4 regions of the Pseudomonas sp. LBUM1670 genome follow, and region 2 is predicted to be linked to each of the others. Evidence: predicted binding sites of a transcription regulator. Region 2 holds the regulator's gene; each other region holds the start of a gene.
What was found. The regulator FliA, encoded in region 2, starts transcription of late flagellar genes. The targets are predictions, from matches to a motif close to CTAAAGTTTNNNNNNNNNNNGCCGNTAA.
Positions count from the first base shown of each region.

Region 1: a site for FliA is predicted at 1,905-1,932, ahead of flgM (flagellar biosynthesis anti-sigma factor FlgM). Genes of this name have one in related genera too.
Region 3: a site for FliA is predicted at 2,078-2,105, ahead of motA (flagellar motor stator protein MotA). Genes of this name have one in related genera too.
Region 4: a site for FliA is predicted at 1,858-1,885, ahead of ACA073_RS14740 (methyl-accepting chemotaxis protein). Genes of this name have one in related genera too.

Region 1 covers NZ_CP166783.1:4,258,743-4,262,051, reverse strand. The annotation lists gene ACA073_RS19365 (MFS transporter) at 1-122, shown strand, start outside; gene ACA073_RS19360 (flagellar brake protein) at 188-934, opposite strand; gene ACA073_RS19355 (flagella synthesis protein FlgN) at 1,027-1,494, opposite strand; gene flgM (flagellar biosynthesis anti-sigma factor FlgM) at 1,543-1,869, opposite strand; gene flgA (flagellar basal body P-ring formation chaperone FlgA) at 2,033-2,794, opposite strand; gene ACA073_RS19340 (chemotaxis protein CheV) at 2,876-3,309, shown strand, end outside.
Region 2 covers NZ_CP166783.1:1,665,066-1,668,374, reverse strand. The annotation lists gene ACA073_RS07625 (chemotaxis protein CheA) at 1-93, opposite strand, end outside; gene ACA073_RS07620 (protein phosphatase CheZ) at 141-929, opposite strand; gene ACA073_RS07615 (chemotaxis response regulator CheY) at 953-1,324, opposite strand; gene fliA (RNA polymerase sigma factor FliA) at 1,492-2,232, opposite strand; gene fleN (flagellar synthesis regulator FleN) at 2,229-3,059, opposite strand; gene flhF (flagellar biosynthesis GTPase FlhF) at 3,176-3,309, opposite strand, start outside.
Region 3 covers NZ_CP166783.1:573,294-576,602, reverse strand. The annotation lists gene motB (flagellar motor protein MotB) at 141-1,154, opposite strand; gene motA (flagellar motor stator protein MotA) at 1,158-2,009, opposite strand; gene ACA073_RS02630 (HDOD domain-containing protein) at 2,176-3,309, shown strand, end outside.
Region 4 covers NZ_CP166783.1:3,264,966-3,268,274, reverse strand. The annotation lists gene ACA073_RS14740 (methyl-accepting chemotaxis protein) at 96-1,730, opposite strand; gene ACA073_RS14735 (undecaprenyl-diphosphate phosphatase) at 2,019-2,849, shown strand; gene ACA073_RS14730 (DUF1294 domain-containing protein) at 2,846-3,274, shown strand; gene ACA073_RS14725 (MmcQ/YjbR family DNA-binding protein) at 3,271-3,309, opposite strand, start outside.

The sequences.
Region 1 (3,309 bases), 2.6 Mb from region 2:
AGATGCACAACCCGATCAACCCTGAGCCAAGTCCTGAACCGGAGGCGGAGACAGAAAACACTTCGCCTCCAGACGATCCTGACACGGGGCGCGAGCAAAGCTTCACCGAGGCCAGGCCTTAAAACCGGGGGCATAAAAAAACGGGCAGTCACCGCAAGGGACTGCCCGTTTTTTATTGACGCTCGTATTACATGTCGTCTTTGTCGAAGCGCCGTGCTTCACGCTGAAGCTGATAGACGAACCGCTCGACCTGACGCTGCACCAGGCCGCTCATGTTATGAAAGCGTATGCCGGCGAAGGTGGTGGAGATTTTTTCTTCGAAGTGCAGGTAGCGCAGTTCGACCGGTGCCGTCATTTTGCCGAAGGGCAGGGCGGCGGCGAAGCGGTCGTAGACCTGACCCAGTTGCAGGCTGCCGGTAATGTCGCCGTCGAAGCGCAACTTGCAGCCGGTGGCGGAAATATCCAGCAACTTGCCGCTGATCGGTGCCTTGAGCTTTTCACCGTCCAGTTCGACGTTGACCAGTTGCGCCAGCTTCAAGGCTGCGCGGAAGGCATTGCGGCGCTGGTGGTAGACCACTTCATCCGGCAGCGGGCCGCGATAGCAGCGACTGTCACCGGATTCATCGATGGTCAATTGACCGTTGCTTTCCCAGGCAATGCGCACGCCTTCGTGAAAGCCTTCGACCTTGAACGGTTCGCCGGCCAGCAGGAAGCGTTCGCCGTCACGCGGGATCATTTCGTCCAGCGCGATGGTGCGGCTTTCACGATCCACGTCCACCAGGTAGCTCTGGAAGCGCTGAGTGCGCTCATGGAACGTGATGATCAGCGGGTCATGGCTGTCTTGCAACTGGCGCAGGTTGCCGGAGATCTCCAAAGGCGTGGTAAGCACCTTGGGTGGCTGCGGGGCATCTTCCGCGTTTAAGGCATTGGACACGGTTCATCAATCTCCAGACAAAATATGACTACGGCTGGCTAGCATATTGCCAGCATGTTGCGAGTCTTGATAGGGCGTGGTCATTTGCAGGCTCAAGCCTGACTGAGCGGGCGTGGCTTCGCAAGCTTGGCGGTTGATCCGCGGGCATCATAAAGTGCTGGCGGTTCGCCGCCGGTGAGGATTTTCAGCTGATTGGCCGTGGCGGCCTGCTGGACCAGGATCGACTGGCCATTATTGCCGTTCGCCGCTTGGCATTGAGCCAGAAGATCGGTCAGTACATCGCTCTGCGCCAGCAACTCTTCGCCGATGCTCGAATGGCTGGCCAGTTGCTCCAGACCGTTGCGATTGACTGGCAGATTGAGGCTGGCGAGGATTTCACTGCGCTTGCGGCCATGCTGTTCGAGCTGAATGATCAATGCCTGTTTCTGCGCCAGAATGTCTTCCAGCAGGGGCATGTCACGACCGTGCAAGGCGAGGGACTCGGTTTGCAGTAACTCCAGCAAGTGTTGCGCTGGAGCAAAGTCGTCGGTGATCAGTTGCAGTAAATTGGTGTCGTGCATGGCTGGCCTTGGGTTTTAAGCGTCCAAAAGCCTGGCGCGGGCCGTGGCCTAGCGCTGGGCTTCGAAGTTGAGCAGTTTGCTGGCTACACGGTTGCTGTCGACTTTGTAGCTGCCATCGGCAATCGCTGCTTTCAACTCGGCCACGCGGGCTTTGTCGACGGCAGGCTGATCGCGCAGCTTGTCAGTGACCTGTTGCAACTGTTGAGCCTCATGGCTGAGGTGTACCGATTCCCCGCTTTTGACGGTACTGGCCTGTTCGGCCGGGGTATTCAGCGGCGCGGATTTGCCGGCCTCGGCATTTTCCTTGGCAACGCTGGTACGTGTACTGCCCGTAAGTGACGAGGAGCTGTTCAAACGGCTGAAATCGATGACCATGGTAAAAACCTCTGAGTATTTGGACGCTTGCCATGTTTTCGGCTATCCCTGTGAAAACTTTAGACCCATTTATCAATGAGCCTGCATGCGCCAGCACTTCACCTGCATGCGGCACAGTTTAGGGAACAGCCTCGGGCAACGCCACTTCTTCAGAACAGGGATCTCACATAGACACTTCCACCTGGCCCGGCGCGGTGACTTGCGCCTTGATGACCCGCCTGGAATTGAGGTTTTTCACGCGGATCTGCTCGCTCATGCCGCCGTTGGACAGCGCTTCGCCGGGCATTCGCACGCTGAGCGTACCACTGCGTGCGGTAATCACGACCTGATCGCCTTTGCGAATGACTTCCGCCTGCTCAAGGTGGACGAGGGTAATCACCTGATCGGCGACCATTGGTCGGGTAAGTCGCTGGCCGATCGCCTGATCGAGGGTCGTCAGGTAACCCTGGTTGATCAGGCTGATATCGCGTTCGCGCAAGAGCACATCAGCGGGCTCGACAATGTCGGCGCGGCGCAGGGGCCGGGTGGTGGTCACGACGTCGCGAAACAGGCGGACTTGAGCGGGGACGAAGACCGTCCAGGGGGAGCTTCCCTCACAGCGAACCTTGACCGTGACCCGGCCCAGCGGCTTGGCCGGGCTCTCGAGGCTGGCTGTCAATTCCTTGTCGCACATGGGCATGCGCAGTCGCGGATCGAGCTGGTTGACCTGGATTTCGTAGCGACCTTCCGTTTGACTGGTCGCCAAATAGTCTTCAACGGTGAATTCAAGAAAGCCCTGGGTGACGCCGATAAGCATGTCAGGCAAGGTAACCGCGTCAGCAAGGGCAGGGCTGCCAGCGTTGAACAGGCAAACGGCCGACATCGCACAGAGCAATCTGCGGAAGGGTGATGTCAGGCGTCGGAAAAATGTCGGTTCTGTGTTCATAAGAGTTAAAAAGCAAGCGCCGTGCCGTTTAGTGATGAATGTGCGTCGCAACACACTTAGCGTTGGTGTAGGAGTCTGGGCATGGCGGGTGTAATGGATTCGGTAAACCAGCGCACGCAACTGGTAGGGCAGAATCGCCTGGAGCTGTTGTTGTTCCGTCTCGACGGCCAGCAGCTGTATGGGATCAACGTGTTCAAGGTTCGTGAGGTGCTGCAATGCCCCAAGCTGACCCTGATGCCAAAGTCCAGTCCTGTCGTGTGCGGTGTGGCAAATATCCGGGGGGCGACCATTCCGATCCTTGATCTGGCAATGGCGACCGGTTCCGGGGCGCTTAAAGATCAAAGCAATCCCTTCGTGATCATCACGGAGTACAACACCAAGACCCAGGGTTTCCTGGTGCGCTCGGTGGAACGCATCGTCAACATGAACTGGGAGGAGATTCATCCGCCTCCCAAGGGCACCGGACGCGATCATTACCTGACGGCTGTGACTCGGGTCGACAATCAGTTAGTCGA
Region 2 (3,309 bases):
AAGCTCGACCAGCTGTTCGGACAGGTGCTCAAGAATCTCGCCGGCCTCAACCAGGAAATCCTGAAGGATCTCTTCATCGGCGCCGAAGCTCATTAAGGGTGTGCTCCTAACAGGTTTAAAAACCTAAAATACCTAGAATTCTAAAACCCTAGGCTGGATAGCAAATCGTCCACATCGTCCTGACCGGACACAACGTCTTCTCTTTTATCGGCATGAATCTGCGGACCTTCACCCTGAGAGAGATGTTTTTGCGGATCTTTTTCAGCAAGCATCGCTTCACGGTCATGTTCGATGCCCGCAAAGCGGTCCACCTGACTGGCCATGAGCACGAGCTTGAGCAGGTTGCTTTCAACTTCAGTAACCAATTGGGTCACACGCTTGATCACCTGACCTGTGAGGTCCTGGTAATCCTGAGCGAGCAGAATGTCGTTGAGGTTGCTCGACACCGCGCGATTGTCCGCGCTGCTGCGTGCCAGGAAACCGTCGACACGCCGTGCCAGTTCGCGGAACTCCTCGGCCCCGACTTCGCGACGCATGAACCGCCCCCAGTCCGTGCTCAGCGCCTGGGCTTCATCGCTCAGGCTGTTGACCAGCGGCGTGGAGTTTTCGACCAGATCCATGGTGCGGTTGGCGGCAGCTTCGGTCAGTTTCACAACGTAACCCAGACGCTCGGTGGCATCCGTGATCTGCGACACTTCCTCGGCTTGCGGCATGTGCGGGTCAATCTGGAAATTGACGATCGCGCTGTGCAGCTCGCGGGTGAGCTTGCCCACTTCCTGATACAGGCCGCGGTCACGGGTCTGATTGAGCTCATGGATCAGTTGTACAGCGTCGCCGAACTTGCCTTTTTCAAGGCTTTCGACCAGTTCGACCGCGTGTTTTTTCAGGGTCGATTCAAAATCGCCCTGTGAAGATTCGTTTTGGTCCATAGCTCCCCCCGTGGCGCAGTTTCTCAACCGATGCGTTCGAAAATCTTCTCGATTTTTTCTTTCAACGCCTGGGCCGTGAAGGGTTTGACCACATAGCCGTTAACACCGGCCTGGGCCGCTTCGATGATCTGCTCGCGCTTGGCTTCAGCGGTCACCATCAACACCGGCAGGTGCTTGAGCTTTTCATCGGCGCGCACGTGACGCAGCAGATCGATACCGGTCATGCCAGGCATGTTCCAGTCCGTTACCAGAAAGTCGATGCTTCCGCTGTTGAGAACCGGAATGGCAGTAGTGCCATCGTCGGCCTCGACCGTGTTGGTGAACCCAAGGTCACGCAACAGGTTTTTTATGATCCGCCGCATCGTTGAGAAGTCATCAACGATGAGGATTTTCATGTTCTTGTCCAATTCGACCTCCAAGCAGTCTTAAACGCGCCCAGCACCTGGACGCGCCATTTCATTCAATCCGGCAAAGCACTCTATGACTGTCTGGAGCACAACAGATCGAAACCGGCGCAGTTCAACACCACACCAACCACGTTCGCAGTGTCCCCACACTGCCTTCAGCGCGCTCGCCACTCCCCCAAACGCCCCCGCAAACGGGCCGCGCACTGGCTGTGTAACTGGCTTACCCGAGATTCGCTGACCCCCAGGACCTCACCGATTTCCTTGAGATTCAACTCTTCGTCGTAGTACAGCGCCAACACCAGTCGCTCACGCTCCGGCAAATTGGCAATCGCGTCCGCCAGCGCCGCCTGGAAGCGTTCATCTTCCAGATCGCGTGACGGCTCGAGATGAGCACTCGCGCCATCCTCGTGCAGCCCTTCGTGTTCGCCGTCCTGCAACAGATCGTCGAAACTGAATAACCGGCTGCCCAGGGTGTCGTTCAAAATCCCGTAGTAATCGTCGAGACTCAATTGGAGTTCGGCCGCAACTTCGTGATCTTTAGCGTCACGACCGGTTTTAGCTTCAATCGAGCGAATTGCGTCGCTGACCATGCGGGTATTGCGGTGGACCGAACGTGGCGCCCAGTCCCCCTTGCGGACTTCATCGAGCATCGCGCCGCGGATTCGAATGCCCGCGTACGTCTCGAAACTCGCGCCTTTGCTGGCGTCGTATTTGGTCGATACTTCAAGCAAGCCGATCATGCCGGCCTGGATCAGGTCTTCGACCTGGACACTGGCCGGCAGACGCGCCAGCAAGTGGTAAGCAATGCGTTTGACCAGTGGCGCGTAACGCTCGATCAGCTCGTACTGCGCGTCACGTGCCGACTTCTTGTAAAGGTTGTAACCGCTGGCTGTCATAGCACGGGACCTGCCGTTTGTTGCACGAGGCGCTCGACAAAAAACTCCAGGTGCCCACGCGGGTTGGCGGGCAGCGGCCAGGTATCGACCTTTTGTGCGATGGCCTTGAAGGCCAGGGAACACTTGGAACGCGGGAAAGCTTCATAAACCGCGCGCTGCTTCTGAACGGCCTTGCGCACGCATTCGTCGTACGGCACCGCACCGACGTATTGTAAGGCGACGTCGAGGAAGCGATCCGTGACCTTGGTCAATTTGGCGAACAGGTTGCGACCTTCCTGCGGGCTCTGGGCCATGTTGGCCAGGACGCGGAAGCGGTTCATGCCGTAGTCGCGGTTCAGCAGTTTGATCAGCGCGTAGGCATCGGTGATCGAGGTCGGCTCGTCGCAGACCACCAGCAAGACTTCTTGCGCGGCGCGAACGAAACTGACGACCGAATCACCAATACCCGCGGCGGTGTCGATCACCAGGACGTCGAGGTTGTCGCCGATATCGCTGAACGCCTGGATCAGGCCGGCGTGCTGTGCCGGGCTCAGATGCACCATGCTCTGAGTGCCGGACGCCGCCGGGACGATGCGGATGCCGCCTGGCCCCTGCAACAACACGTCGCGCAGCTCACAGCGGCCTTCGATCACGTCGGCCAGGGTACGTTTGGGTGTCAGTCCCAGCAGGACGTCGACGTTCGCCAGCCCCAGATCGGCGTCCAGCAGCATGACGCGCCGGCCGAGCTCAGCTAGAGCCAGGGACAAGTTCACTGACACGTTAGTCTTCCCGACGCCACCTTTGCCGCCGGTCACCGCGATCACCTGTACGGGATGCATGCTGCCCATGTTATTTCTTTACCTTGTCTTGCATAGACGGAGGCCACATTACTGGCTGCGCGTTCATCAACTGAACAATGCATGGCAGACCATCGATGTAGGTACAAAAACTATTCATTAATACCTCAGCTGACCTGCTTGGTCGGGCTGTGGTAAATATCAGCGAACATGTCAGCCATGGCTTCTTCGCTGGGTTCATCCTGCATTTGCACACTGACGGCGCGGCTGACCAGCTGATGACGACGCGGCAGATGCAAAT
Region 3 (3,309 bases), 1.1 Mb from region 2:
GATGTAGGAAGAGTCCCGAAACCATGACGGACGTTTCCCAATGACCGATTGACGCCCAATGCAGGCAGGCACTCTCCCACCGAACAAAATCAACAGGCACAAAAAAGCCGACATCGCTGTCGGCTTTTTCGTGGGGCACTTCACTGCTTCGGCGGTTCACCGGGTTTCGGTGCCAGGTCATCAAACAGATTCAAACGCTCGCGCAGCTCATGCGCCGGCAATGGTTCTTTATCCGCCGGCAATGCGTTCGGGTCGGCCGGCACTTCACCCGGGCCGCCCTGCCCTTGCGTTGGCTCTGGCTCCGCGCCTTGCGAGCCTTCGATGGCGCGCTGGGCTTTCTTGGTCAGCACGATAATGTCGATTCGGCGGTTGACCGGGTTGAGCGGTTTCTCGCGATCGAACAAGGCCGACGAGGCATAACCGACGACACGCGCCACTTGCTTATCCGGATAACTGCCCGCCACCAATGCGCGACGTGCGGCGTTGGCCCGGTTGGCCGAAAGCTCCCAGTTACCGAAGTCGCCGGTGCCCGAGTACGGCTTGGCGTCGGTATGACCGCTGATGCTGATCTTGTTCGGCACCGCTTTGATGGTGTCGGCCATGGCCAGCAAGATGTCTTCGAAGTACGGCTTCAGACGCGCACTGCCGGAGTCGAACATCGGGCGGTTTTCGGCGTCCACGATCTGGATGCGCAGGCCGTCCGGTGTGATCTCGAACAGAATCTGGTCCTTGAATTTCTTCAGCTGCGGGTTCTCTTCGACCTTGTTCTGCAGTTCTTGCAGCAACAGTTCGAGGCGTTCCTTCTCCACCATCTCGGCCATGCCTTCGACCTGTTCGGCGTCGATGGTCACCTTGTCCGGCTGCGGCTGGGATTTCACTTCGGGGTTGAGGGTGTTTTCCGGCGCCAGGGTCGGCGTGCCGCCCAGGTCGATGATGTAAGGCGTGCCGCTTTCGGAAAAGCCGACCGGGTCTTTGAAGTAACCGGCAATGGCGATCTTCTGTTCCGGTGTTGCAGTGGACAGCAGCCACAACACCAGGAAGAACGCCATCATCGCCGTCGCGAAGTCGGCGAAGGCGATTTTCCAGGCGCCCCCGTGATGCCCGCCGGCGATGCGCTTGACGCGCTTGATGATTATCGGCTGGTTATTTTCCATAACTCAGCGACCACGAACCGCTTGTTCCAGCTCAGCAAAGCTAGGACGGTGCGCCGGGTACAGAACCTTGCGCCCGAACTCCACCGCCAGCGACGGCGGCATGCCGGACGCCGAAGCGACCAGCGAGGCCTTGATGGCTTCGTAGACGTTCAGTTCTTCCTTGGCATCGTGGGCCAGGGAGTGAGCCAGCGGACCGAAGAAACCGTACGCCGCGAGAATACCGAAGAAGGTACCGACCAGTGCCGCACCGACGTGCAGACCGATGGATTTCTGGTCGCCTTCGCCCAGGGAAGCCATGGTCACCACGATACCCAGTACCGCCGCGACGATACCGAAACCCGGCATGGCGTCGGCGATGCCGTTCACCGCGTGGGATGGGTGCTCGAGGTCTTCCTTGAGGCTATAGAGTTCCATGTCGAACAGGCCTTCCAGCTCATGGGGAGCCATGTTGCCGGAGGACATGATGCGCAGGTAATCGCAGATGAACGCGGTCATGCGTTCGTCCTTGAGCACCGCCGGGTACTTGGCGAAAATCGGGCTCGCGGAGGCATCTTCGATGTCGCCTTCGATGGCCATCATGCCTTCGCGGCGGCTCTTGTTGAGAATCTCGTAAATCAGCCCCAGCACTTCGAGGTAGAAGGTGTGATTGAAGCGCGAACTGAACATGCCCAAGGATTTCTTGAGCACGTGCATGGTCATGTAGCCGGGGTTGGCCTGGAGGAATGCGCCGAGGGCCGCGCCACCGATGATCATCACCTCGAAGGGTTGAATCAGAGCGGCAATTTTGCCGTGGGAGAGCACGTATCCGCCGAGCACGCTCGCGAATACGACGATGATGCCGATTATTTTAGCCATAGGTAGGAGAGCACTTACTGAGTCGGGTTCAAGGTCATATTCGGAAGTTAAAAAATCTCTTCTTCTACTTATCGGCAAAACTGCGCCAGACTATAGCCAGTTCAGGCGAAAAGCCAATTTGGCCCGCTCCGGGCATAGGTAATGCAGACGGTGATCGCGTCCAGACATGGCTAACGAAACGAACATTCCAACTCCAAAACCGACCACACTCGAAGGCTGGGTCAAGCTTCTCGATGGCGTGCGCCTGCCGGTTCCGCAAGCCAGTCATGACCGTGTCTGCATGGCCATCCGCGACGACCGCAGCTCGCTGCGCGATATCGCCGAGCTGATGCAAGAGAGCCCCGCCCTGGCCTTGAGCGTGATTCGCGAAGCCAACCGGCACACCCACGGCAGCATGACCGAGCCTGCGGAAAACCTTGAGGTGGCGATCAATCGCCTCGGTTTGAAGCGCACCGAAGAGTTGCTTGCGCGGCTGCCCGCGGAACCGGAATCGGAAATTCCCGTGGCCCTGCGTCAGTTGCAGATGATCAGCCAACACGCGACGCAACAGGCCAACGGTTTTTTCGCCGCTCGCCTGGCGCGGTTGTGGCAGGACATCCACTGGGGCAGCCTGCTGTTTCTTTCGCCGCTGTGGCCGATGGCGTTTACCCATCCGCAGTTGCTTGAAGAATGGGAGTTGCGGGTCATCCATAAAGGCGAGTCGGCGCGCAGCGTCGAGAAGCAATTGTTTGGCGCTCGCCTGCTGGAAATCGCTCAGGCGCTGGTGGAGATCTGGCACCTGCCGATCTGGGTGCTGCAGGGTTACAAGCTGTTGCTCAACGAGCAGCGGGAATTGGTGAAAGTCCTGCGCATTGCGCGCGACAGCGATCATCCATTGCGCCAGCAGAACCGTCTCGACGACGATCCGACTCTGCGCCGCTGGCTCAATCAACCGGCCAACACGGTGCTGCTGGCCAACGGTCTGGCGCTGTCGGCGCAACAGGCCTGGGACAGTCCGCACAGTGAACGCTGGCAATACCTGACCAGCCTTTACCTGCAAATGCCGATGGACGAGGTGCAACAGCAATTGCACCAACAGGCCGCCAACAGTGCGCGCCAACACGCCATGCCGGACCTCTGGCACCCTGCCGTTGCGCTGCTCTGGCCGTGGGGCATGAATCGCGTTCACGCCGGTCTGCTGCCGGCCCCGGCGCCAACCGCCGAAGACCTGGCGAAGTGGCGCAGGCAATGTGCCGAGCTGCTGCTGGAACCGAGTCGTTTCACCAATGCCATGCACTTGACCAACTCGGCCCGTGACGCG
Region 4 (3,309 bases), 1.6 Mb from region 2:
AGAGTTTAGGGTTCAGGGTTCAGACTTCACCTCAGATTTCAGACTTCAGACTTCAGACTTCAGACTTCAGACTTCAAAGTTCAGTGTTTTCCTTGTTAAACCCGGAACTGCTTGAGCAACCCGTTCAACTGTTCGCTCAATTCCTTGAGACGCACACTCGCCACACTCGACTGTTGCGCCGCCAGTGCCGTGCTGTGGGACAAGCCGGCCGCCTGGGTGACGTTCTGGTTGATGTCCTCGACCACGTGGGCCTGTTGCAGCGTGGCGCTGGCGATGGAGGTGTTCAGGCCGTTGAGGTTGCGCAGTGCCTGGCCAATGGCATTCAGGCTCGCACCGGCGAGGCCGGCCTGTTCGATGGTCAGTTGGGATGCGCGGCTGCTGTCGCCAATGACCTTGACCGCCGCTTCAGAGTGGCCTTGCAAGCGCTCGATCATCGACAGGATCTCGGCGGTGGACTTCTGGGTGCGCTGGGCCAGCAGGCGCACTTCATCCGCCACGACGGCAAACCCGCGACCTTGCTCGCCGGCCCGGGCGGCCTCGATGGCGGCGTTGAGAGCGAGCAGGTTGGTCTGCTCGGCGATGGAGCGGATCACTTCCAGCACGCTGCCGATCTGAGTGCTTTCGGTGGCCAGGGTGCGGATGACTTCAACGGCCTGATCAATGGTGCCGGACAACTTGTCGATCTGTTGCAGGCTGCTGTCGATATTGACCTGGCCCTGCTGCGCCCGGGATTCGGCATCGCGCATTTCGCTGGCCGCCTGCTCGGCGTTCTTCGCGACATCCTGCACGCCGAACGTCACTTCATTGATGGCCGTGGCCACCAGTTCCATCTGCTGGGATTGCTGCTGACTGCGTTGCTGGGCCTGGGCGGCATTGTTGCCCAGCTCGCTGGACGACTGGCCCAGAGCGCTGGCGGACACCTGCAACTCACCGATCACCAACCGCAGTTTGGTGGTAAAGGCATTGAAGTGGCGGGCCAGTTGCGTCACTTCATCTTGACCATGGGTATCGAGGCTGCGGGTCAGGTCGCTTTCGCCGCTGGCAATGTTGGCCATGGCGTTCACGGTTTCCTGGAGTGGGCGCACGATGCTGCGGGCAATCAGGGTCACCAGCAGCGCCATGATGGCGGCAATCACCAGCCCGATGAGAGAAGCTTTCCAGACCTGGCCCATGAACTCGGCCTGCATGTCGTCAATGTACACGCCCGAGCCGATCACCCAACCCCAGGGTTCGAACAGTTTGACGTAGGAAGTTTTTTGCACCGGCTCGCTGGCGCCCGGCTTCGGCCAGCGATAGTCGATCGAGCCTGCGCCCTTGGCCTTGGCGAGGGCGGCCATTTCATTGAACACCGCAAACCCGTCCGGGTCACGGATCGCCGAGAGGTTCTGGCCATCGAGCTTCGGGTTGGCCGCGTGCATGATCATCACCGGCGTCAGGTCGTTGATCCAGAAGTAGTCGTTCTGGTCATAGCGCAGGCCGCGAACGGCGGTCAGCGCCTGTTTCTGCGCCGCCTCGCGCGTGAGTGTGCCGGCCGTTTCCAGGCCGTGGTAATAGGTCAGAATGCCGCTGGCCGTCTGCACCACGTGTTGGGTTTTCTGCGCCTTGGCGTGATACAGGTCTTCGTGGATCTGCTTGAGCATCAACACGCCCAACGTCAAAAGCATCATGACGGCCACGATCAAAATGAGCCACAAACGACGGCTGATCGACATACTTCGCAAGCTGTTCATAACGCTGTCACTCCGGTTTCTTTTTCTTGTAAAAAATAATCGCCAGCATCCAATCACACTTTGCCGATCGGGCATATTCGACCCAAGTCCTATAACGTGGCAGCGTTAATCGGGCTCGTCTGATAGGATTTCGGCCCCGCACGGAAAAACCTGAATCCAAGTCGATGTTTCACGGAATTTTTACGGTTCCGTCCGGATTCTGTGCGCGCAAGTCTTTCAGCTACGCTGACTGTTTTTGAAAAAAATACTAACGGGGCATGCCGTCGCGCATCGCTTCTTGGGGGATTGATGGATCTTTGGACCGCCTTGCAGGCATTGATACTTGGGGTTGTAGAAGGGCTGACGGAGTTTTTGCCCATTTCCAGTACCGGACACCAGATCATCGTGGCTGACTTGCTCAATTTCGGTGGTGAGCGGGCAATGGCGTTCAACATCATTATTCAGCTCGGCGCGATTCTCGCGGTGGTGTGGGAATTTCGCCGCAAGATTTTCGATGTAGTGGTTGGCTTGCCGACGCAGCCCGGCGCCCGGCGCTTTACCGCCAACCTACTGATTGCCTTTCTGCCTGCCGTGGTATTGGGGGTGATCTTTGCTGACCTGATCCACCATTACCTGTTCAACCCGATTACCGTGGCCACGGCATTGGTCGTGGGCGGCATCGTGATGTTGTGGGCGGAACAGCGTCAACACGAAGTGCACGCCGAAACCGTCGATGAGATAACCTGGAAAGACGCCTTGAAAGTAGGTTTGGCCCAGTGTCTGGCGATGATTCCGGGCACATCGCGTTCAGGCTCGACGATCATTGGTGGTTTGCTGTTCGGGTTGTCGCGCAAGACCGCCACCGAGTTTTCGTTTTTTCTGGCGATGCCGACCATGGTCGGAGCGGCGGTGTATTCGGGGTACAAATATCGCGACCTGTTCGTGCCGGCTGATTTCCCGGTGTTCGCCATCGGTTTCGTCACCGCGTTCATCTTCGCGATGATTGCCGTCAGAGGCTTGCTGAAGTTCATCGCCAGCCACAGCTACGCGGCGTTCGCCTGGTATCGCATTGCGTTCGGCATGGTGATTCTGGCCACCTGGCAGTTCGGCTGGGTTGACTGGAGCGCGGTCAAGCCATGAATGATGCCGGCGGGCGCAACAGTCCCGGACGCCGTTCCGGGGGTGAGATCCACAACCCGCGACTGAAACTGCTGGTGTTCGCACTCGTGTGCGCGCTGCCGCTGATGGGCTCGTTGTCGTTTTGGCTGCGAGGGATTTCGCTGATTCCCCTGGCGGCCTACGGCATCGTCAGCGTGTTGGCGTTCTTCCTTTACTGGAGCGATAAGCGCAAGGCCTGCACCGATAGCTGGCGTACGCCCGAGAACGTGTTGCATGCGATAGAACTTGCCGGTGGCTGGCCGGGCGCCTTGCTGGCCCAGCAGGTGTTCAGGCACAAGACGCGCAAGGTGTCGTTTCAACTGCTGTTCTGGATGATCGTGTTGCTGCACCAAGTGTTCTGGATCGATCAACTGTTCCTGGGTGCAAACCTGTTGGCGCTGTTCTAAAGCAGCAGCCCGACCTGCGTGCGCTTGGGCAGTTT